One region of the Serratia sp. TSO36 genome, then DNA from elsewhere that is predicted to be linked to it. Evidence: predicted binding sites of a transcription regulator. Region 1 holds the regulator's gene; the other holds the start of a gene.

Region 1 (10,759 bases):
ACATGTCGCACTCACCGCGCCCGGCGACGGTCTCGATAAAGTCGCACAGGAAGGCGTAGCTGTCCTGATCGTCGATGCCGATGCGGGTCTTCACCGTCACCGGGATCGACACCACGTCGCGCATCGCCTTGATGCAGTCGGCGACCAGCGTCGCCTGCCCCATCAAACAGGCGCCGAACATGCCGTTTTGCACGCGATCGGACGGGCAGCCGACGTTGAGGTTAATCTCGTCGTAACCGCGCTGCTCCGCCAGTTTGGCGCAGTGCGCCAGCGCGGCCGGATCGCTGCCGCCCAGCTGCAGCGCCACCGGATGCTCTTCTTCGCTGTAGGCCAGGTAGTCGCCTTTGCCGTGGATGATCGCGCCGGTGGTCACCATTTCGGTGTACAGCAGCGTTTCCTTGGTCAGCAGGCGGTGGAAGTAACGGCAATGACGATCGGTCCAGTCGAGCATCGGCGCGATGGAGAAACGATTGGCGGCGTAGGTTGGGGCGTGGTTGTCTTTCGTCATGCTGAGTTACTGGCTACCTGAGTCTGTCTGGGTTCAACGAACGGCGCGCGGCCGCAAACGGCTATTATAACGACAATCGGCGCCGTTGGGAAAACCGCCTTATCTGCGCCCTATTCCAACGCGCGGATAACCCGGCACGGCTGCCCCAGCGCCAGCACGTTGGCCGGGATGTCGCCGGTCACGATGCTGCCCGCGCCGATAGTGGTGCCGTCGCCGATGGTCACTCCGGGCAAGATCACCACGTTACCGCCGATCCACACATTGCTGCCGATGGACACCGGCTGCGCCGAGGTGCGGAAAGGGAAAGCCGGGTCACCGGTAAAGCGTTCACCGGCCTTCAGCGGATGACTCGGCGTGTAGATTTGCACGTTGGGGCCGATCAGCGTGTTGTCGCCGATGGTGATGGTATTGCAGTCGAGGAACACCGCATTGACGTTGATAAAACAGTTCTTGCCGATGCGGACATGCTGCCCGTAGTCGCACCAGAACGGCGTTTCGATCCAGCTCGCCTCGCCCCAGGCGCCGAACAGTTCGCCCAGCAGACGGTTTTTCTCGTCCGTCTGATGCGAATCCAGCTCGCCCAGGCTTTTGGTCAACGCCCTGGCCCGATGGTACATAGCAATCAATTCTTCATCGCGGCTGTTGTACACCTGGCCGCTTAACAGCTTCTCTCTTTCCGTCATCGCACAAGGCTCCTGCTCATCACGCGGGTGAAGCGCGTTATACCGCTCTCGCCCGCCGCTCTCCAGCGCTAAAACCGGCAATGTTGATTTGTCGCCCTGCGGCGGGGAAAAGTTGTGATGCATCTCTCTTTTAGCGCACTCTGCGCGCCTTTCCCTGCGCTATCCTCAGGGGAAAGGGGGCAACTCTCGGCGATTCGCCGTAATCATGGTAAAATCGGCTTTTTTACGTACCGGGATATTTGCGATGAACTCAACCACCCAGGAAAAGCTGCTGGCGCAGGCGGAACGCCTCTGCCAGCAACGCAATGTGCGATTGACGCCGCAGCGGCTGGAAGTGCTGCGTCTGATGACTCAGCAACCCGGTGCAATCAGCGCTTATGACCTGCTCGATCTGCTGCGCGTCGCCGAACCGCAGGCCAAGCCGCCGACGGTATACCGCGCGCTGGATTTTCTGCTGGAGCAAGGGTTTATCCATAGAGTGGAATCCGCCAACAGCTACGTGCTGTGCCACCATTTTGAACAGCCGATGCACACGTCCGCACTGTTTATCTGCGACCGCTGCGGCCAGGTGACCGAACGCACTACCGAAGGCGTAGAGGAAACGCTGCAGAAGCTGGCGCAGGAAGCAGGATTTGCGCTGCGGCACAGCGTGGTGGAAGCGCACGGTCTGTGCGCCGGCTGCGTGGAGGTTGAGGCGTGCGACAGCAAGCATGACTGCGCCGAACACGATCACAGCATCGCCATCAAGAAGAAGTAAGACGAAGTCAGGTACCTCCCTGTACCTGCGGCCGGGGCGCCAGAGGATGAGAGCGACGCCGGCCTGCGCTGGGCAAGCCGCCTTCAATGGCGGCCCTGCAAATTACCAGCGGTGTTTGGTGTGTTCTTCCCAGGCTTTCACCTCTTTTTCGGCCGCCTCTTTCTGGTAACCGTAGCGCTCCTGGATTTTGCCGACCAGCTGTTCGCGTTTCCCTTCGATGACCGTCAGATCGTCATCGGTCAGCTTGCCCCATTTTTCCTTCACTTTGCCTTTCAGCTGCTTCCAGTTACCGTCGGCTTGATCTTTATTCATAGTCTCTCCGTTAACCTGTGGTGAATCAGTGATCCCTGTCGCCGGCCGGGGTTAACCAGAAATTTTTCTGGCTGATGCTCCCTTCACCTTAAGGAGCACCGTTCCCCTTCATGTACCAGCCACATGATTCATTCTAGTTAAACGTGGAAATAAAAAAGCCAAAACACAGAACAAAAAACCATTAACTGACAAAATAAAAACAAAAAACGCCAGCAAACAACGAACTAACGCGAACGGGACTAGGCTGAAAACATGTAAGCAAACATGACATAAAACATAAGAAAAACTAACCATTACCCCAACAGAACGCCCGGGTTAATGTGCGGTAAACCAGCTGCCGCGCACCTGGTGGCGGTGCCAAATCCAGCCCAACGCCACGCCGCGCAACGTCAGAAACACCGCCAGCGCCAGCCAAAGCCCGTGGTTGCCAAGCAGCGGCACGCTGAACAGCGTCAGACCATACCCTGCCGCAGCCACCGCCATGCTGTTACGCATCTCGGCGCCGCGCGTGGCGCCGATAAACATGCCGTCCAGCAAATAGCACCACACCCCGACCAGCGGCAGAATGACCTGCCACGGTAAATAATGGGCAGCCAACGCACGCAGCTCCGGCAAGGAGGTCAACGCCGCCACTATCTGCTGGCCGGTAACGGCATACGCCAGGCCGAAGGCCAACGCGACCAGCCCCGCCTGCCTGCAGGCCGCGTGCCACACCTTACGCAGTTGGCTATCGTCCCGGGCGCCGTAGGCGTGGCCTGAATGGGCCTCCACCGCATAAGCGAAGCCGTCGAGCGCATAGGCGGTGAACGTCAGCAGATTCATCAATACCGCATTGACCGCCACCACCTCGCTCCCCAGACGAGCGCCGAAAATGGTCAGCGACGCAAAGCACAGTTGCAGCAACAGTGAACGCAACATGATGTCGCGGTTGAGCGCCAGCAGGCGACGCAGATCGCCGCGCCAGGCCTGGCGCAGCATCGGCAGGGTAATATCGCGCAGGCGCATCACCCGCCACGCCAGCCACAGGCCGAGCAACAGCGTGGCGTATTCGGCGATGGCGGTGGCCGCCGCCGCCCCTCGAACGTTCCAGCCCAGGCCCATCACCAGCCAGATATCCAGTACGATATTCAGCAGGTTGCCGACGATCAGCAGGATCACCGGCGCCCGCACGTACTGCACGCCGAGCAGCCAGCCCAGCAGCACCAGATTGGCCAGCGCCGCCGGGGCGCTGAGCCAGCGGATCTCAAGAAAACGCCGCGCCTGTTCCAGCACTTCGCCATCGCCACCGACGATCCGCAGCGCCAGTTCGATCAACGGATAACGCAGCAGGACGATCGCCGCTCCGGCCAGCAGCGCCAACAGCAGCGGTTGCATAAAGGCGCGCGCCAGCGCCTGCGGGTTCTGTGCCCCCAGCGCCTGCGCCGCCAGGCCGGTGGTGCTCATGCGCAGGAACAACAGCAGCATGAACAGGAAGCTGGTCGCCACCGCGCCGATCGCGACCCCCCCCAGATAGATCGGGCTGTCGAGGTGGCCGATCACCGCGGTGTCCACCAGCCCGAGCAGCGGCACGGTAATATTGGAGAAAATCATCGGCAGAGCCAGGCGCCACAGAGCTTTATCGGTGTCGCTGGTAAAGGCGGAAATCAAGCGCATGATGAGACGTTCCCGTAGCGGTGGCGAATGGCAAGGTCAGAAACAAAAACGCCCCAGAACAGGGGCGATTGATACAAGGAGGCGGCACTGAGGGTGCGACGATTAAATCCAGTCGCCGTTGCGGATCACGCCGACCGCCAGCCCTTCGATAGTGAAATTCTGCTGACGCAGATCGACCACGATCGGTTGGAATTCGTTGTTCTCCGGCAGCAGTTCAACCACGTTGCCGTGCTTTTTCAGGCGCTTGACCGTCACTTCGTCTTCGATGCGCGCCACCACGACCTGGCCATTGCGCACGTCTTGCGTTTTGTGCACCGCCAGCAGATCGCCGTCCAGAATGCCGATGTCGCGCATCGACATGCCGTTCACCCGCAGCAGGAAATCGGCGCTCGGTTTAAACAGGGAAGGATCCACCTGGTAGTGCCCTTCGATGTGCTGCTGCGCCAGCAGCGGCTCGCCGGCGGCGACACGGCCGATCAGCGGCAGCCCCTCTTCTTCTTCCATCAGCAGGCGGATACCGCGCGAAGCACCGGAGACGATTTCGATCACGCCTTTGCGTGCCAGCGCCTTCAGGTGTTCTTCAGCGGCGTTAGGCGAACGGAACCCCAGACGCATCGCGATCTCGGCACGCGTTGGCGGCATGCCCGTTTGCGAAATGTGCTCGCGAATCAGGTCGTAGACCTCTTGCTGTCTGGTAGTTAGTGCTTTCATTCCGCCCCCTGTTTGTTTATACAGTCTTGCTGTGAGTATATACAGGTAAGCGCGGATTGGGAACCGAAGATTAAATAAAAATCAGTCAGTAGGCGCTTTTCGTCAGCCGAAGTGCTGCCATAAGACCGTGCCCCAAACGAACAGCGCGAGCACGATCGCCAGCGACACCGCCGCCGATCCCATGTCCTTGGCCCGGCCGGACAGCTCGTGATGTTCGCTGCCGATGCGATCCACAACCGCCTCGATCGCGCTGTTCAGGATCTCGACGATCATCACCAGCGCTACCGATCCGATCAATAAAATGCGCGCTATCGCACCCACATCCAGCCAGACAGCCAGTATGATAGCCAGGAGGGTGACCACCAGTTCCTGGCGGAACGCCGCTTCGTGCTGCCAGGCGGCGGAAAGCCCTTTATAGGAGTAGCCGGCGGCCTTAATGATGCGGGTCAGGCCGGTTGCTTGGTTTGCCATGTTTTCGTGCCTTTCTCAGAGGTCGGTCATAATAAAAAGAGTCTAGAACAGTCCGCGCTGACGGCTCTCGGATTTCGAACACCACAGATCTGCTACCCGGTTTCTGGTATGCTTGCGGCGCATTGCTAACAAGAGGCTTCACGTTGTTATGTCAGGTTGGCGTAAAATTTATTATAAAATATTGAATTTACCACTTAAATTGTTGGTAAGAAGTAAGGTCATCCCTTCAGATCCGGTTACCGAGCTAGGGTTGGATCCCTCACGGCCGATTTTGTATGTTTTACCTTACAATTCCAAGGCGGATTTGCTGACGCTGCGCACCCAGTGCCTGGCGCAGGATCTGCCCGATCCGCTCAACTCGCTGGAGATCGACGGCACCGTGCTGCCGAGCTACGTGTTCATTCACGACGGCCCGCGCGTGTTCCGCTATTACACCCCGAAAGAAGAGTCGGTAAAGCTGTTCCACGACTATCTGGATCTGCATCGCAGCAATCCGGATCTCGACATTCAGATGCTGCCGGTTTCGGTGATGTTCGGCCGCTCACCGGGCCGCGAAGGCCACGGTACGCCGCACCTGCGTCTGTTGAACGGCGTGCAGAAATTCTTCGCCGTGCTGTGGCTCGGCCGCGACAGCTTCGTGCGTTTCTCCAACACCGTTTCGCTGCGCCGCATGGCCACCGAACACGGAACGGATAAAACCATCGCGCAGAAACTGGCGCGCGTGGCGCGCATGCACTTCTCGCGTCAGCGCCTGGCCGCCGTGGGCCCGAGCCTGCCGGCCCGTCAGGATCTGTTTAACAAGCTGTTGGCGTCCAAAGCGATCGAAAAAGCGGTCGAGGACGAAGCGCGCAGCAAGAAGATCTCGCATGAGAAGGCCCAGCAAAACGCCATCGCGCTGATGGAAGAGATCGCCGCCGATTTCTCCTACGAAACCGTGCGCCTGTCCGACCGCGTGCTGAGCTGGACCTGGAACCGGCTGTATCAGGGCATCAACGTCACCAACGCCGAGCGCGTGCGCCAGCTGGCGCAGGACGGCCACGAGATCGTCTACGTGCCCTGCCACCGCAGCCACATGGACTATCTACTGCTGTCCTACGTGCTGTATCACCAGGGCCTGGTGCCGCCGCACATCGCCGCCGGCATCAACCTCAACTTCTGGCCGGCCGGCCCGATCTTCCGTCGCCTGGGCGCGTTCTTCATCCGCCGCACCTTCAAGGGCAACAAGCTGTACTCGACGGTGTTCCGCGAATACCTCGGCGAGCTGTTCACCCGCGGTTACTCGGTGGAATACTTCGTGGAAGGCGGCCGTTCCCGCACCGGGCGCCTGCTGGAGCCGAAGACCGGCACCCTGTCGATGACCATCCAGGCGATGCTGCGCGGCGGCACCCGTCCGATCACGCTGGTGCCGATTTACATCGGTTACGAGCACGTGATGGAAGTGGGTACCTATGCCAAAGAGCTGCGCGGCGCCACCAAGGAAAAAGAGAGCCTGCCGCAGATGCTGCGCGGCCTGCGCAAGCTGCGCAACCTGGGCCAGGGTTACGTCAACTTCGGCGAGCCGCTGCCGTTGACGGCTTACCTCAACCAGAACGTGCCGCAGTGGCGCGAGTCGATCGATCCGATCGAAGCCCAGCGCCCAAGCTGGCTGACGCCGACGGTCAACGATCTGGCCGGCCAGATCATGGTGCGCATCAACAACGCCGCCGCGGCCAACGCCATGAACCTGTGTTCCACCGCGCTGCTGGCCTCGCGCCAGCGTTCGCTGACCCGCGAACAGCTGATCGAACAGCTCGAGTGCTACCTGCAGCTGATGCGCAACGCGCCTTACGCGCGTGACGTCACCGTGCCGACGCAAACGCCGGACGAGCTGCTGGATCACGCGCTGAACATGAACAAGTTCGAGGTGGAGAAGGACAGCATCGGCGACATCATCATCCTGCCGCGCGAGCAGGCGGTGCTGATGACCTATTACCGCAACAACATCCACCACCTGCTGGTGCTGCCATCGCTGATCGCCAGCATCGTGATGCATCACCGCCGGGTATCGCGCGCCGAGCTGCTGCGCCAAATCGGCATGATCTATCCGATGCTGAAAGCCGAGCTGTTCCTGCATGACGACAAGGAACAGCTGCCGGAGGTGCTGCGGCCGGTGATCGACGAGCTGATCCGTCAACAGCTGATCTGCGACAAAGGCGACGAGCTGGTGCTGAACCCGGCGCGCATTCGTCCGCTGCAGCTGCTGGCCGCCGGGGTGCGCGAAACCCTGCAACGCTACGCCATCACCATGTCGATCCTCAGCGCCAACCCGAGCATCAACCGCGGCGCGCTGGAGAAAGAGAGCCGCATCATGGCGCAGCGTCTGTCGGTGCTGCACGGCATCAACGCGCCGGAATTCTTCGACAAGGCGGTGTTCTCCACCCTGGTGGCGACGCTGCGCGAAGAAGGCTATATCAACGACAGCGGCGATGCGATCCGCGAGCACACCCTCGAGGTGTACAACATGCTGAGCGATCTGATCACGCCGGAGATCAAGCTGACCATCGAAAGCGTCAACATGCCGGAAGAAACCAACGCCCTGCCGCAATCCGATGCGGAAGAAGAGAAAGACGAGTGATTTCGCCCGGCGCGGAAACACAAAAGGCACCCTCGGGGTGCCTTTTTTCTTGCGGAAGGGAAGCGTTACGTCGGCAGATAGCTCAGCGCGATGCCGATGAACACCACCAGCCCTACATAGTTGTTCTGCAGGAAGGCCTTGAAGCAGGCCTCGCGCTCGCGGCCGGCGATCTGTTTCTGCTGGTGAATGAACAGCGCGCCCGCCAGCAGCAGTGACCAGTAAAACGCCCCGCCGAGCTGCGCCAGATAACCGACCCACACCAGCAGCAGCAGCGTCGCGAACTGCAACAGCCCGACGATCAGCTTGTCATAACGGCCGAACAGGATAGCGGTGGATTTGATGCCGATCTTCAGGTCATCGTCGCGGTCGACCATCGCATACAGCGTGTCGTAGGCCACCGTCCAGCAGATGTTGGCCAGCAGCAGCAGCCAGCAGCTGAGCGGCAGCGATTCGCTGACCGCCGCATAGCCCATCGGAATGCCCCAGCCGAACGCGGCGCCCAGCACGAACTGCGGCAGGTTGGTCACCCGCTTCATGAACGGGTACGCCCAGGCCAGCGCCAGCGCCGCCAGCGACAGCCAGATGGTCATCGCATTGAGCGTCAACACCAGGCAGAACGAGATCAGCACCAGCACCACGAACAGCACCTTGGCCTCTTTCGCGCTCACCCGGCCGCTCGGCATCGGCCGCCCGGCGGTGCGTTTCACGTAGCCGTCCACCGCGCGATCGGCGTAGTCATTCACCACGCAGCCGGCGGCGCGCATCAGGAACACGCCGAGCACGAACACCAGCAAAATCGACAGCGGCGGCACGCCTTTCCCGGCCAGCCACAGCGCCCACAGCGTCGGCCACAGCAGCAACAGCGTGCCGATCGGTTTATCAATGCGCATCAAATGGCTGTAAGCCCGCCATTTACTTTGAGTCACGCTTCCCTCCAAGGTCTTGCTCTCCTCTCTTATGCAGGAACCGCTGAATACAGCGGCGAAGCCGGTAAAAACAGTTCGGTCAGCAACAGCGGTTTGCCCGCCAGCCGCAGCCGTGAACGGCGCGCCCACAGCGCGTCCTGTCGGCCGATATGGATATAGTCGCGGGTCAGCTCGCCGCTGCTGAACAGGTAGCGCCCCAGCGGCAGCGTGCCCAGATCCACCAGCGCCTGGTCGGGGCCGGTCAGCGTATTTTCCGGGATCACCGTGCGCCCCAGCAGCCAGGGCTGGTCATCGCCCAGCAGCACCACTTCGCGCAGCCAGTAGCGCGGGCTGTCGGGCAGGTGCTTCGCCTCGTCGCCCAGCGCCTCGCGCGTGACGAAGCATTCGCGCTGCGGTTCGACGCGCACCTGGGCGCAATGGCGTTCAAATCGGCGGGTCATGGAGCCTAACTCCATCAGCCAGTCGCTGACGGTGGCGGGCGCCGGAGGATCCTGTTCGGACAACCACTCCAGCGGCGGCAGGATGGAATCCCTGATGCCAGACATTGCTTTACTCCTCGCCTGAACCGCAGCCGGTAAGGCGCGCCAGACGATACAAACTGTTAACAGGCCCCCATTGTAGCGCAGAAATGCGAAAGCGGCAGGCTGATTCGTGGCGAAAACGGCAGGCCTATCGGCCGGAAAAACCGGGGTTCTGTCATCTTTTTGCCATCCGTATTCTCTATCTTCGTTCCCCGGCACGATGACGATTCTGTGATCGCCTGCAAAGTTTCATCTTTGTCGCGTTGTTTTATCTACGCGCGTAGATACTCTGACACCGCAGCGTTGAATCGCCATGCGTCCGACATCATTTGTCGGCACACCTTTGTTGCCGGCACCAGGGAAACCATCTTTAACCGCGCCCCTCCAGGCGCAGAACAAAAGAGGATAGCACCGTCATGAGCGAAACAACGCTTGCCACTCCACAGACCGCCGACGCCGCGCTGGCGGCCGATGAACGCCTGGCAACCAAAGAGGGGCGCAGCCAATTTTGGCGCGCCACCTTCTCCTGCTGGCTCGGCACCGCCATGGAATACGTCGACTTCGCGCTGTACGGCCTGGCGGCCGGCATGGTGTTCGGCGATGTGTTCTTCCCCGAGGCCACGCCGCTGGTCGCTCTGCTGGCCAGCTTCGCCACCTACTCAGTCGGTTTCGTCGCGCGGCCGATCGGCGCGCTGGTGTTCGGCTGGATTGGCGATCGCAAAGGCCGCCGCGTAGTGCTGATCACCACCGTGGCGCTGATGGGCATTTCCACCACGCTGATCGGCCTGATCCCGTCCTATGCGCAAATCGGCGTCTGGGCGCCCACCTGCTTGGTGATCCTGCGCTTCGCGCAGGGGTTCGGCGCCGGCGCGGAGCTGTCCGGCGGCGCGGTGATGCTGGCGGAATACGCGCCGGCCAAGCGGCGCGGGCTGGTGGCCTCGATCATCGCCATCGGCTCCAACAGCGGCACCCTGCTGGCGTCGCTGGTATGGCTGCTGGTGCTGCAGCTCGACAAGGAAGATCTGATGAGCTGGGGCTGGCGCATTCCGTTCCTCGCCAGCATTCTGATCGCCGGGGTGGCGCTGTACCTGCGCCGTCACGTGCGCGAAACGCCGGTGTTCGAGCGCGAGCTGCAACAAAACCACCAGCGCATGCTGGACGCCGCTCAGGCCGCGCCGGACTCACGCAGCTACCTGCAGCGCACCAAAGCGTTCTGGGTGATGCTCGGCCTGCGCATCGGCGAAAACGGCCCCTCCTATCTGTGCCAGGGCTTTATCGTCGGCTACGTCGCCAAGGTGCTGATGGTCGATAAATCGGTGCCGGCGCTGGCGGTGCTGATCGCCTCGCTGTGCGGTTTTCTGGTGATCCCGCTGGCCGGCTGGCTGTCCGATCGCTTCGGCCGCCGCGTCACCTACCGCTGGTTCTGCCTGCTGCTGGTGCTGTATGCCTTCCCGGCGTTCTGGCTGCTCGACAGCCGTGAACCGGCGATCGTCATCTCGGTGATCGTGGTCGGCATGTGCATCGCATCGCTGGGGATCTTCGGCGTGCAGGCGGCCTACGGCGTCGAACTGTTCGGCGTGAAGAACCGCTACTCCAAGATGGC
Region 2 (10,759 bases), on a different contig from region 1:
GGCTGGATATCGGCAAGCTGCTGGTGCGGCACCCCAACGCCACCTACTTCGTGCGCGCCAGCGGCGAGATGGAGCGTGCAGGATGGATCAGGCACTACCGACAGATTAAGAAACTGAGCATCCGAGAAACAGCAGACGCGACAGGCTACAGTACTTCCCAAGTTTGTCGCATTCAGGCCTTCTATAAAGAAGTTGAGACTGATTAAAAAGCAGCCTTAATGTACAATAATTTTCGATATCCAAACTGACCCCATGAACAATCAATGAGTAGAGGTGAAAGATGATTTCATACAAAAAAACCATACCTGCTCTTGTCATATTCGCTTTATCTAATGCTGTGGCATATGCGAATGATTTCGACAAATCAAATGAAGCGATGGCAATTTCAGCAATAGGTTTTTCTGGCTCAAATGCTCGTGTTGCACATGATGTTTGTGGGGCAACCAATGAGAAAATTGATAAATATAAAAACCAAATAAAAGACTCATTAACTAGAACATTAAAGTATGAACAGTCAGGATTCGATACGCATTGGGATAATGGTTGGAAAAATGCTGATTTTTTGGTTAAGTCATTAAGTAATGATGAAGCCTATAAAAAAGAATATTGCCGAGAGGTTTTAGATGGAATTAATAATCCTGAAATGAATTAAGGATTATTCCTTATTCGGGGTTCTACGCCGGAACCCCAGATTTTTCCGTCCGCTAAAATTATCCCCGGTTGAGCAGCTTTATACCGTCAGCTCGCAGTGGACCATCAGGGGAAATGTGGCGGTACAGCGTTTGTCGGGTTATCCCAAGCTCCTGGCATAACGTACTGACTTTCGTCTCTGGCCGTCCCATTGATGCCATTGCCAGTCGCAATTTTATTGGCGTCATTTTGTAAAGCCGTCCGCCGTTCCTCCCGTGAGGCAAGGCCTGCCGCTGTTATTTGCGGCGCTGTACGCAGCAGAGACCGACGGCCGCGCGCGACTGGCTCGACACCCGCTTAGTCCCGCCCTCTGGTCAAATGCAGGCTGACGTGTACAGCCTGCAGGCAGAGGATTTCGTCTGGCAGCCGGTATCGCCCGCCGTCGGCGCCGTTCGCAATGACAATCCCTCACTCATCCTGCCCATCGATACGCCAACGGTCTGAGTGCCGCATTATCCACAGTTTTGGTGGGTATCATGTGTGTAAACACACGCGAAGAACGCCAAAAGCTGCAGGAAAAATCACTCAGAAAATTATTATATTACGCGGCAAAGCGCGATCCGCAGGGGGATTGGGGGTTGCACGCGTTCGCGTTTTGTTTATGCTTGACTGTATAAATATACAGTTTGGTTATGATTATGCTGAGCAATTCAAGGTTGTATGCTTTTTCACCAGGTGAACCCCTGACGTTACCGCTGTTTGCCGATCGCGTGGCCTGCGGTTTTCCTTCCCCGGCGCAGGACTATGTCGAGAGTAGGCTGGACATCGGCAAGCTGCTGGTGCGGCACCCCAACGCCACCTACTTCGTGCGCGCCAGCGGCGAGTCGATGATCGACGGCAATATCCAGGATGGCGATCTGCTGATCGTCGACAGCGCCCTGACGCCGGAGCACGGCAATATCGTGATCGCCGCGGTGGACGGCGAATTCACCGTCAAAAAGCTGCAGCGCCACCCCGACGTGCGGCTGTTGCCGATGAATCCTGCCTACGCGCCGATCGTGTTCGACGACGAGGCGCAGCTGGAGATCTTCGGCGTGGTGACCTTTATCGTCTACGCGGCGCGGTAACCATGTTCGCCCTGGTAGACGTCAACAGTTTCTACGCTTCCTGCGAGACCATCTTTCGGCCCGATCTGCGCGGGCGGCCGGTGATCGTGCTGTCCAACAACGACGGCTGCGTGATCGCCCGCAGCGCCGAGGCGAAGGCGCTGGGCGTGCCGATGGGCGCGCCTTATTTCAAGATCAAAGAGGAGATGCGCCGCCGCAACGTCGCGGTGTTCTCCTCCAACTACGCGCTGTACGCCGATATGTCCCGCCGGGTGATGGACACGCTGGAAGAGATGGCGCCGGCGGTGGAGATCTACTCGCTGGACGAAGCCTTTCTGCGGCTGGACGGCGTGGCGCACTGCGAAGCGCTGGAGCCGTTCGGCCGGCGGGTGCGCGATCGCATCCGGCGCGAGCTGCATTTAACGGTCGGGGTCGGCATTGCGCCGAGCAAAACGCTGGCCAAACTGGCCAACTTCGCCGCCAAGAAATGGCGCGGCACCGGCGGCGTGGTGGATTTATCCGATCCGGCGCGCCAGCGCAAGCTGCTGGCGCTGATCCCGGTGGAAGAGGTATGGGGCGTGGGGCGCCGCCTGACTCGCCAGCTGCAGGCGATGGGCATTCACACCGCGCTGCAGTTGGCGGACTGCGATACCCGACTGGCGCGTAAAACCTTCAGCGTGGTGCTGGAGCGCACGATACGCGAGCTGCGCGGCGAATCGTGCCTGCGGTGGGAAGATGAGGCGGCCGCCAAAGAGCAGATCATCTGCTCCCGCTCGTTCGGCCAGCGGCTGACGCATTACCCGCACATGCGCGAGGCCATCTGCAGCTATGCCGAACGCGCCGCCGAAAAGCTGCGGCAGGAAAAGCGCTATTGCCGCAACGTGTCGGTGTTTATCAAAACCAGCCCGCATTCGGCGGGCGAAGGGTATTACAGCAATATGGGCACCGCCCGGCTGCAAACGCCGAGCAACGACAGCCGCGACATCATCGCCATGGCGGTGCGCGCGCTGGAGAGCATCTGGCAGGAAGGGCGGCGTTATCTGAAGGGCGGCGTGGTGCTGGGGGATTTCAGCGCCGCCGCCATGGCGCAGATCGATCTGTTCGACGACTGCCCGCCGCGTCGCAACAGCGAGCGGCTGATGGCGACCCTCGATCGCCTGAATCAGGAGGGGCGCGGGCGCGTGTGGTTCGCCGGGCAGGGGATCGTCAAGCCGTGGCAAATGAAGCGCGAAATGCTGTCGCCGGCCTACACCACCCGGCTGGCGGATATTCCGGTGGTGCGGTTGGGGGAGACGCACGCTGCCGAGCCGAAGGAAGAAACACGCCGCGGGTGAACACTGGCGGCGTAGGCTGAAACCTTAGCGATAGACGATATGGGCGATCGCCAGATTTTTATTGGTTCCAAGATATTCCAATTCGGTATGGGTGATGAGTTCCCAGACTGACTCTGGTTTATCGCTGCGCTTGGAACAATCCACGTTGAATTTTTCATTCAGTACTGACGAAAGACAGGTGGGCTCCGTAATGGAACCATAAAAGGTGATGTTTCCGGATGGTGTGGCGTATGCCGGTGCCATCGTAATCAAATAGGAAATGGCGATAGCCTTTAGCATAAGTATCTTATTTTTCATCATGGGGTTCCCATAGGTAGTATTTAAATTAGAAGACGTGAATCTCATTCATTTCACTTTTTTAATTCATCGTAAGGAAAAGGGAGTGGCATTTATATCAGGAGGCGATTTATTGGTTGTCAGCATTACCGGCTTTTATTGAAAGGAAGGCGTGAATGACTGTAAGAGAAAGATGACGGCGGGTGTCATCACCGCCGCCGAAAGAGGGAGAGGATAATGCCATGTCAACTGCCACGGTAGGTTGAATAGCCATATTGGCTGACTAACAGCGGTATGTGATAATGCCTGTTTGGGTCTTCGATATGAATGATAACGGGGACTTCTGGATAAAAAGAAATTTGCCGATACTGAGTGAAATACGCTTGCGTTTCGAACGTGACTTTATAAACCCCTGGCTTCACGATCTCATTTTTCGGGTAAAGTGCAGCAATGCGACCTTGAGAATCGGTGGTCTGTGAAGAGAGTCGGAGCCAGTTCTGCCCCTCTTGCCGCTCCAGGAGCACCGTCATCCCGATCGAGGGTTCCCCGGACTGGAGGTTTAAAACGTGAATGCTGATTGGATTCTTCATTGTTTCGGCCAGGGTAGGGAAAGATAACGGTGAGAGAGTAAAACCTATTGCCAGCCCGATCGCTATTTTCATTTTTTCCTCCATGAATACTCGTGCGGATGAGAATAAAAGCGCCTGAGAGAAACAGGCGCTGGGGATAGACACAAAGTAAGAGAATGAGAGTAAATAAGTTCAACGTAATCTGTTTCGTGGTGCTCTGCCCGGTAAATATTTGTTGGGGAGCAGTTTCTTTCCTCTTTTTTCCTTAATATGTTGATGAAAGCTAAAAAGACTTAAAAGTGTAAGCGATATAATCAGTAATAAATCAGTGAAGAGTGCCATAGAAATTATTGAAGCTCATTAATAAAATAAAGTTATGAGCCATGGTTATCATCATTTGGCGGTGCAGGTGATAAGCGTCATATATCTTACAGCGTATAACGAATACCAATCAGGTATTCATTGTTCGTCAGGCGAGCGCGCAAGTTTTCATCCTGTAGCCCTCGGGCGTTGACGAACGTGTTGCGCCCGCTCTCCACATTGCCCATATCGACATAACGGTAACCGGCATAAGCGGTCAGATTCTCCAGCACCTCATAAGACACGCCGGCGCCCAGGGAATAGGTGAAATTAGTTTGTGTGCTGTCGGCGAAGTGGCGAGTATCGTTGCCCTGCCAACCGCCGACGTCGATTTTGGCGATGCCGATGCCGGCCGTGGCGTAGACGGCGAATTTATCCGTGAGCATGAAGTCACGATAAACGTTGAGCATCAGGCGTTGCGAATCGGTTGTCATGTGGTTGAAGCTGGTGGCGAAGGTCGATGAGCCGCTGGTGTACTCATTGCTTTTCTTGAAAACATATTCTCCCTCGGTTCGCCAGCCGTTACCGTATTGATAACCGGCGGCCAGTGAACCATTGAGGAAGTTTTGCTTCTCGTTGCCGGCGACGAAGGAACCGATGCCGGGGCGCTCGCTGAGATCCATATTGTGCGCTTGCTGGCGGGTCTCGATGGCATTGATTGCGCCGTAGTAACCGCTCTTGGGAGCTTCGGCCGCCATGGCGGCAGATGCGCCCAATGAAATCAGGGGCAGCAAGAGCAGGCGAGAGTGATGTTTCATGATTATGTCCTTGTTAAATGGGCAGGCAAGAGGGCGCTGCCTTCCGTTTGCTGAGAGTGTGCGTCACGATGATGAGTTATTGCTGTTTTCAGCGGGCTTGCGTGATGGCTTCCAATGCACAAGCCTCATCGACACTGCCGCTAGGTGCACCGCCAATGCCGATGGCGCCGATGACTTTGTCGTTCTCTTTGACCGGCACCCCGCCGCCCAGTAGCAAGAAACCCGGAATGTCGGAAAGGTTTTGCGCTGCCGGGTATTTCTGCGAGGTCTCCAGCAATTGGCTGGTCATCACACCGCTTGACGCGGCGGTATAAGCTTTTTTATAGCTGGCTTCGAGGGTATGAGGCCCGGCGTTATCCATACGTTGAACGGCGCGGGTCAAGCCTGCGGCGTCTACTACGGTCACGCTGACGTTATAACCTTTAGCGGCGCACGCTTTGATCGCCGTATTGGCCAGCTGAGTGGCTTGCGAGAGAGAAAGTGACGGCGTTGATAGCGATTTTGCGCCGGCGCCGGCCGCGATAGCGGAGAGTAAAATAAAAAGCATTGCGCGGTTTTTCATGTGAATTTACCTTAGTGTCAAAGTCCTGAAAAAATAAAATAGGCAATCCCGCTAATGAGAATTAGAGCGAGTGTCATCATGACGGAAAACAGGACTCCGAATGGCAGTTCGTAAAGAATATATCGAAACATGGGAACCCTTATGCATTTATGATGTTTAATTGCAGCCACGCTGACAACGAGAAAACTATATGTATTTTAGGGGGTGGAAAATATCAGCTATTCCTGAGTGTTTTGTAAGGAAAGGATGATAGTCTTGTCATCCTTTCGATAATTCGGTGAGGTTGTTATGCCGTCGCAGCGCCGAATATCGGGTTGCCTGAGTGGCAACCCGAGTTGAATGTTTAATTGCCTACGACAGGCAGCGCCAGAACTTGCTGTGTGGTTTTGATTTCAGCAAAAACGTCGGCGACGCCGGCAAGGGCGGCCTGCTGCAATGTTCTATGATCGACCACTTTATTGTCCCAGGTAGCCAGATCGCGCGTAGCGGTAGCGTCTTCGGGAATGATCACGTTATACCCTAATGGCACAGCGTCGCGCGCGGTGGAAGACACGCACATATGCGTCATTAATCCGGTGACAATCAGTTGTTTGATGCCGCGTTGTTTGAGCTGTTTGTCAAGATCGGTGCCGACAAATGAACTCGGCGTTGTTTTTGTGACGACATAATCAGCGCGTGTGGGTTGCAATGCCGGATGAAATTCGGCGAACCTGCTGTTTTCAGCAAATAAGGCGCCATTTGCCGGGCCAATATGACGGACGAAATAGACTGGCATGCTATGTTTATGTGCAAAGTCGATCAATCGTTTGGTGTTGTCCAATGCCTTTCTCCCGTCGGGAATCGGCATTTTCCCCTCGAAGTATTCATTTTGGAAATCAATAACGATCAGCGCCGTGGCGTTTTTGTCTAAACTCCGGGTATTTTCCGCACCGGACAGCGTGCGAATGGTAGGCGCCTGGTTGGCGGGTTTTATTGCGCCATGTGAACCCATGCTATATGCTGCCATAGACAAAGCCAATGCACTGTAAGCGATCATTTTTCGCATCTCATTTCTCCCGATTTATCATTAAAATAAAGTATCCACGTCTTGAAGACGTATAAATCTTGTCACCGTTACCGCACAGAGACGAGATACATAACTACGCAATAACGAGCGTTTTGAGCCAAACTTGAGGGAAAACGCTGAGGAAATCTCATGTCATTAACCAAGATAGGGATTGTCGTTTTTGATGGCATCATTCCCTTTCATCTTTCCGTGCCCTGTGCCGTATTCGAAAAAGCCCTTAATCCGCAAGGTATGCCTTATTATCAGATGACGGTTTGCGCCGCTCAGCCAGGACCATTAAGAACGAACGCCGGTTTTTCCATTATCGCGGAGCATGATTTATCGGTGTTGGATGACGCCGATATCGTCATTATCCCCAGTTGGGTCGACCCCACCGTCATGCCGCCTGCGGAATTAATCTCGGCCCTGCAGCGCGCCCATTCGCGCGGCGCAAAAGTGGTCGGGTTGTGTATGGGGGCGTTCGTTTTGGCTGAGAGCGGGATGTTGCATGGTCGTCCCGCGACAACCCATTGGAATTGGATGCCGCATTTTATGCGGCGTTATCCATCCGTTTCTATCGATCGTGATGTGCTGTATGTGGACGATGGCGATGTGATCACATCAGCCGGTACGGCGGCCAGTATTGACTGTTGCCTGCATTTGGTCAGGCAGCAATGCGGCGCCGAAGTCGCCAATAGGGTGGCCCGCCAGTTAGTCGTGCCGCCGCATCGCCAGGGGGGGCAAGCGCAGTTTATTGAACATGCGGTATGCAATACTCAGGGGGGAGACCGCTTTATGAAGGCGTTGGATTGGGCGGTCAGCAATCTGCAACTTCCTCATACCGTCGAGGCTTTGGCGGATAAAGCGTACATGAGTCGTCGAACGTTTACCCGGCGATTCCAACAGTCGACGGGGACAACCCTCACGCAATGGCTGTTAAGCCAACGGTTGGCTCTCGCCCAGCGATTCCTGGAAAAAACCGACCAATCGATTGAACAAATTGCCCTGGTGGCTGGCTTCAGCTCTACGCTTTCCATGCGGCGGCATTTTCAACAGCAATTCAAAACGTCCCCATCACGCTATCGCAAAGAGTTTCATCTCAAGGTGAAGTAGAGACCTTCCCCCCGCGAGTATCACTCTGGGGGACGTCATCACTCTGCGGTAAAGTCGTCAATCGCCTGATTCAGGCGCTGAAGCGCGGAGAGGGCCAGGTGCAATTTTTGCGCAACCTGTTCTTTATCCGGGGCGGCGGTATTTTCACAATACTGTTCCAAACTGCGGCAATGATTTTCCGCTTCGGCGGCGCCGACGATTTGGGTCGCACCGGCCAGGCGGTGCAGGCTGCGAGCCAATCCCTGCCAATTTTCCTCATCGAGCAACTGACGGCTATGTTGCATGTCACGCGCATTTTCTTCGCGAGTAGCAAGCAGCAGATGACGCAACAGCGTTTTATCCTGCTGCGCCAGGCTCTCCAGCGCGGGCAGATCGACCAATTCCTGCAGGGGAACGCGGCTTTCCTTCCCCCATTCGGCAGACTGCCTTGGGAGCCGTTTTAATAGTGCATCCAACTGCGATAAACGCAACGGTTTGAACAAACAGTCGTCCATGCCGGCGGCAATGCAACGCACGCGTTCTTCCGGTTGCGCATTGGCCGTCAAGCCCAGGACGATGAGCGGTTTTCTTTGTCGTTGGCGAAGCTGGCGGGTGAGTTCGAGTCCGTCCATAACGGGCATATTGCAGTCGGTGATCACCAGATCGATGGGCTGAGTCAGCCAAAGCTCCAGCGCCTGCCGCCCGTTTTCCGCTTCAATAACCTGGTGACCCAGGCGGGAAAGCTGGCGGGTGAGCAAAAGCCGATTCGCCGGGTGATCGTCAACCGCCAGAATACACAGCGGTTGTTCGGTGCTGGTGATGACTTCTCGTTCGCTGGCGACAATCGACAGATGTTGGCGGTGCTCTACCGGAATGCAGACGGTAATGCGCGTACCGCGTTCGGGTTGGCTGTGTAAATCGATGGTGCCTTGCATCATTGACACCAATTGTGCACAGATCGCCAGCCCCAAACCGGTACCCTGCTGGTGCTTACCGGCCTCGGATTGCACATAGGGCGCGAAAATGGTGGCTTGCTCTTCGGGCGCGATACCGACGCCGGTATCGGTGACGATAAGCGTCAGCATCGCTTGGTTTTCATTGTTCGGCAAACAGTGGATTTGCACGTTCACTAAGCCTTGCTCGGTGAATTTAATGGCGTTGCTCACCAGATTTGACAATATTTGCCGCAGGCGCATCGGGTCGAGATACACTTCGTCGGGATGCAAGGCATCGATATGGCATTCGAGCGTGATGCCTTTTTGCCTGGCCAGGCCGTCGAAGACGTGAACGACAGGCAGAGCCAAATCGTCTATCCGCACCCATTCCGGCGTTAATTCCAGTTTGCCTGATTCGATTTTTGCCAGGTCAAGAATGTCGCCGATCAGGCCCATCAACGACAGGGCGGAGTCATAGGCGACGCGGATGGAGTCCTTTTCCGTTTCTGCACGTTGTTGTTCCGGCGTAGTGACTGCCAATTCCAGCAGACCGATAATGGCGCTGATCGGCGTGCGTATTTCGTGGCTCATGGTCGCCAGGAAGGTGCTTTTGGTTCTGTTGGCCTGCTCTGCCCGTTCCCGGGCATTCGACAGCGCGGCCAGCAACGTTTCATGTTCGGTGATGTCTTGCCAACTGCCGATCAGCCCCGCCACGGCGCCGGTATGATCCTGATAGGTAACCGCCTGATGAACAATGACCCGCTCTTCCACGCCGTTATAGACCCGGTAGTGTTTAGGTGATGACGCCGGTGTCACGGTGTCGGTAAGCAGCGGGCGAATATCGTGGAAAATATCAGCCAGCGGATGTTTGGCGGAATTCAACGGCAAGCGGCTGAGGTTTTCGCCTTCGCCGGTAAAAAACAGTGCCCAGGCTGGGTTGTAGTTGATCAGGTTGCCGCCGGCATCGACCACATAAACCGGCACCGGCGTGCCGTTGAACAGCGTTTCCCGGAATGTGGCCTGCTCTTGCAGTTTGGTCTGCGCCTCTTTGCGCAGGCGAATCTCGCGATGCAGATAGTAATTCCAAATTAGCGAGGTGATGACTAACACGGCGAAAACCCCGGCCAGCCAATAAAACTCACTCTGATAAACCGCCCAGGTATCCAGTTTGACATCCGGCGTACCTTGCCATTTGTTGGCGATCATCGAGATATCACGCGGTGGAATATCGGCTAACGCTTTGTTGAGGATGCTGTATAACTCCGGTTGATCGCGCCCCACGGCAAAACCGATGCGTGCGGGGTGTTCGCCCAACCGGAAAGCGATCTTAAGTTTCCCGCGAAAATAACGATCGATCAGGTAACGGGCACCGATCAGGTTGTTCACCGCGCCGTCCGCTTTGCCCTCGTTGACCATTTGCATCGCTACGCTGGCGTTTTCGGCATCGATCAGCGTCAGCGATGGATATTGCGCTTTGAGCCATGGCCGCAGCGCGTTGTCGGGGGTGATGGCGATTTTTAGATGATCCGTTAAGGCGTGCGGAGCGGTCTGGCTATCCTGGACGACCAAGACGAAAGGCGGCAACACGTAAGGGCGGGTAAACAGCAGCTGTTTATCCCGCGGCGTGCTGTAGCTCATGGCGGCGATAAAATCCGCGCGTTGCTGTTTGACCAAATCGAACATGTCGCCGATGGTGTCGGATTCCACCGCCTTAAAATTCAAGCCGGTACGCAGATGGATCAGCCGCAAAATGTCCGCTGAAATGCCGTGAAACTGTTTTTGTGTGTCAAACAAAGTGAAAGGTGCATACAGCGGGTTAATGACTACGCGCAGTTCGCTGTGTTGCGACAGCCAGCGTTGTTCACGTTCGGTTAACGGCAAGCGAGATTGATACAGCCACAGATTGGGGCCTTGGCTCCAATGACGGAAGATGACCTTGTGTTGAACGGGGGAGATCGACTGCAGCACGGCATCAACGGAACGTTGCAGCGGAATGTCCGCCTCGCGAAAAACGAAGCGGGGGCCGGTATCTTCTTGCGGGAAGATGTCCGCGATGGACAGCGTGGTGGCGTAGTTGCGCTCGATTAAAAAA

What was found. The regulator LexA, encoded in region 1, represses DNA repair genes until DNA is damaged. The targets are predictions, from matches to a motif close to TNCTGTATGTACATACAGNA.
Region 2: umuD (translesion error-prone DNA polymerase V autoproteolytic subunit) is a predicted target of LexA. The motif match lies at 1,298-1,317, and genes of this name have one in related genera.

Annotation. Positions count from the first base shown of each region.
Region 1 is NZ_JBJZOU010000024.1:418,970-429,728, forward strand. It holds gene dusA (tRNA dihydrouridine(20/20a) synthase DusA) at 1-508, opposite strand, end outside; gene ACK3CV_RS22705 (sugar O-acetyltransferase) at 619-1,191, opposite strand; gene zur (zinc uptake transcriptional repressor Zur) at 1,436-1,948, shown strand; gene ACK3CV_RS22715 (CsbD family protein) at 2,051-2,260, opposite strand; gene dinF (MATE family efflux transporter DinF) at 2,576-3,913, opposite strand; gene lexA (transcriptional repressor LexA) at 4,016-4,624, opposite strand; gene ACK3CV_RS22730 (diacylglycerol kinase) at 4,727-5,095, opposite strand; gene plsB (glycerol-3-phosphate 1-O-acyltransferase PlsB) at 5,244-7,709, shown strand; gene ubiA (4-hydroxybenzoate octaprenyltransferase) at 7,775-8,647, opposite strand; gene ubiC (chorismate lyase) at 8,665-9,180, opposite strand; gene ACK3CV_RS22750 (MFS transporter) at 9,573-10,759, shown strand, end outside.
Region 2 is NZ_JBJZOU010000015.1:481,297-492,055, reverse strand. It holds partial or broken gene ACK3CV_RS15830 (helix-turn-helix domain-containing protein) at 1-206, shown strand, start outside; gene ACK3CV_RS15825 (hypothetical protein) at 281-652, shown strand; partial or broken gene ACK3CV_RS15820 (SOS response-associated peptidase family protein) at 955-1,134, shown strand; gene umuD (translesion error-prone DNA polymerase V autoproteolytic subunit) at 1,323-1,757, shown strand; gene umuC (translesion error-prone DNA polymerase V subunit UmuC) at 1,760-3,070, shown strand; gene ACK3CV_RS15805 (type 1 fimbrial protein) at 3,095-3,367, opposite strand; gene uraH (hydroxyisourate hydrolase) at 3,592-4,008, opposite strand; gene ACK3CV_RS15795 (outer membrane protein) at 4,344-5,033, opposite strand; gene ACK3CV_RS15790 (GlcG/HbpS family heme-binding protein) at 5,122-5,595, opposite strand; gene ACK3CV_RS15785 (cysteine hydrolase family protein) at 5,939-6,640, opposite strand; gene ACK3CV_RS15780 (GlxA family transcriptional regulator) at 6,791-7,753, shown strand; gene ACK3CV_RS15775 (ATP-binding protein) at 7,792-10,759, opposite strand, start outside.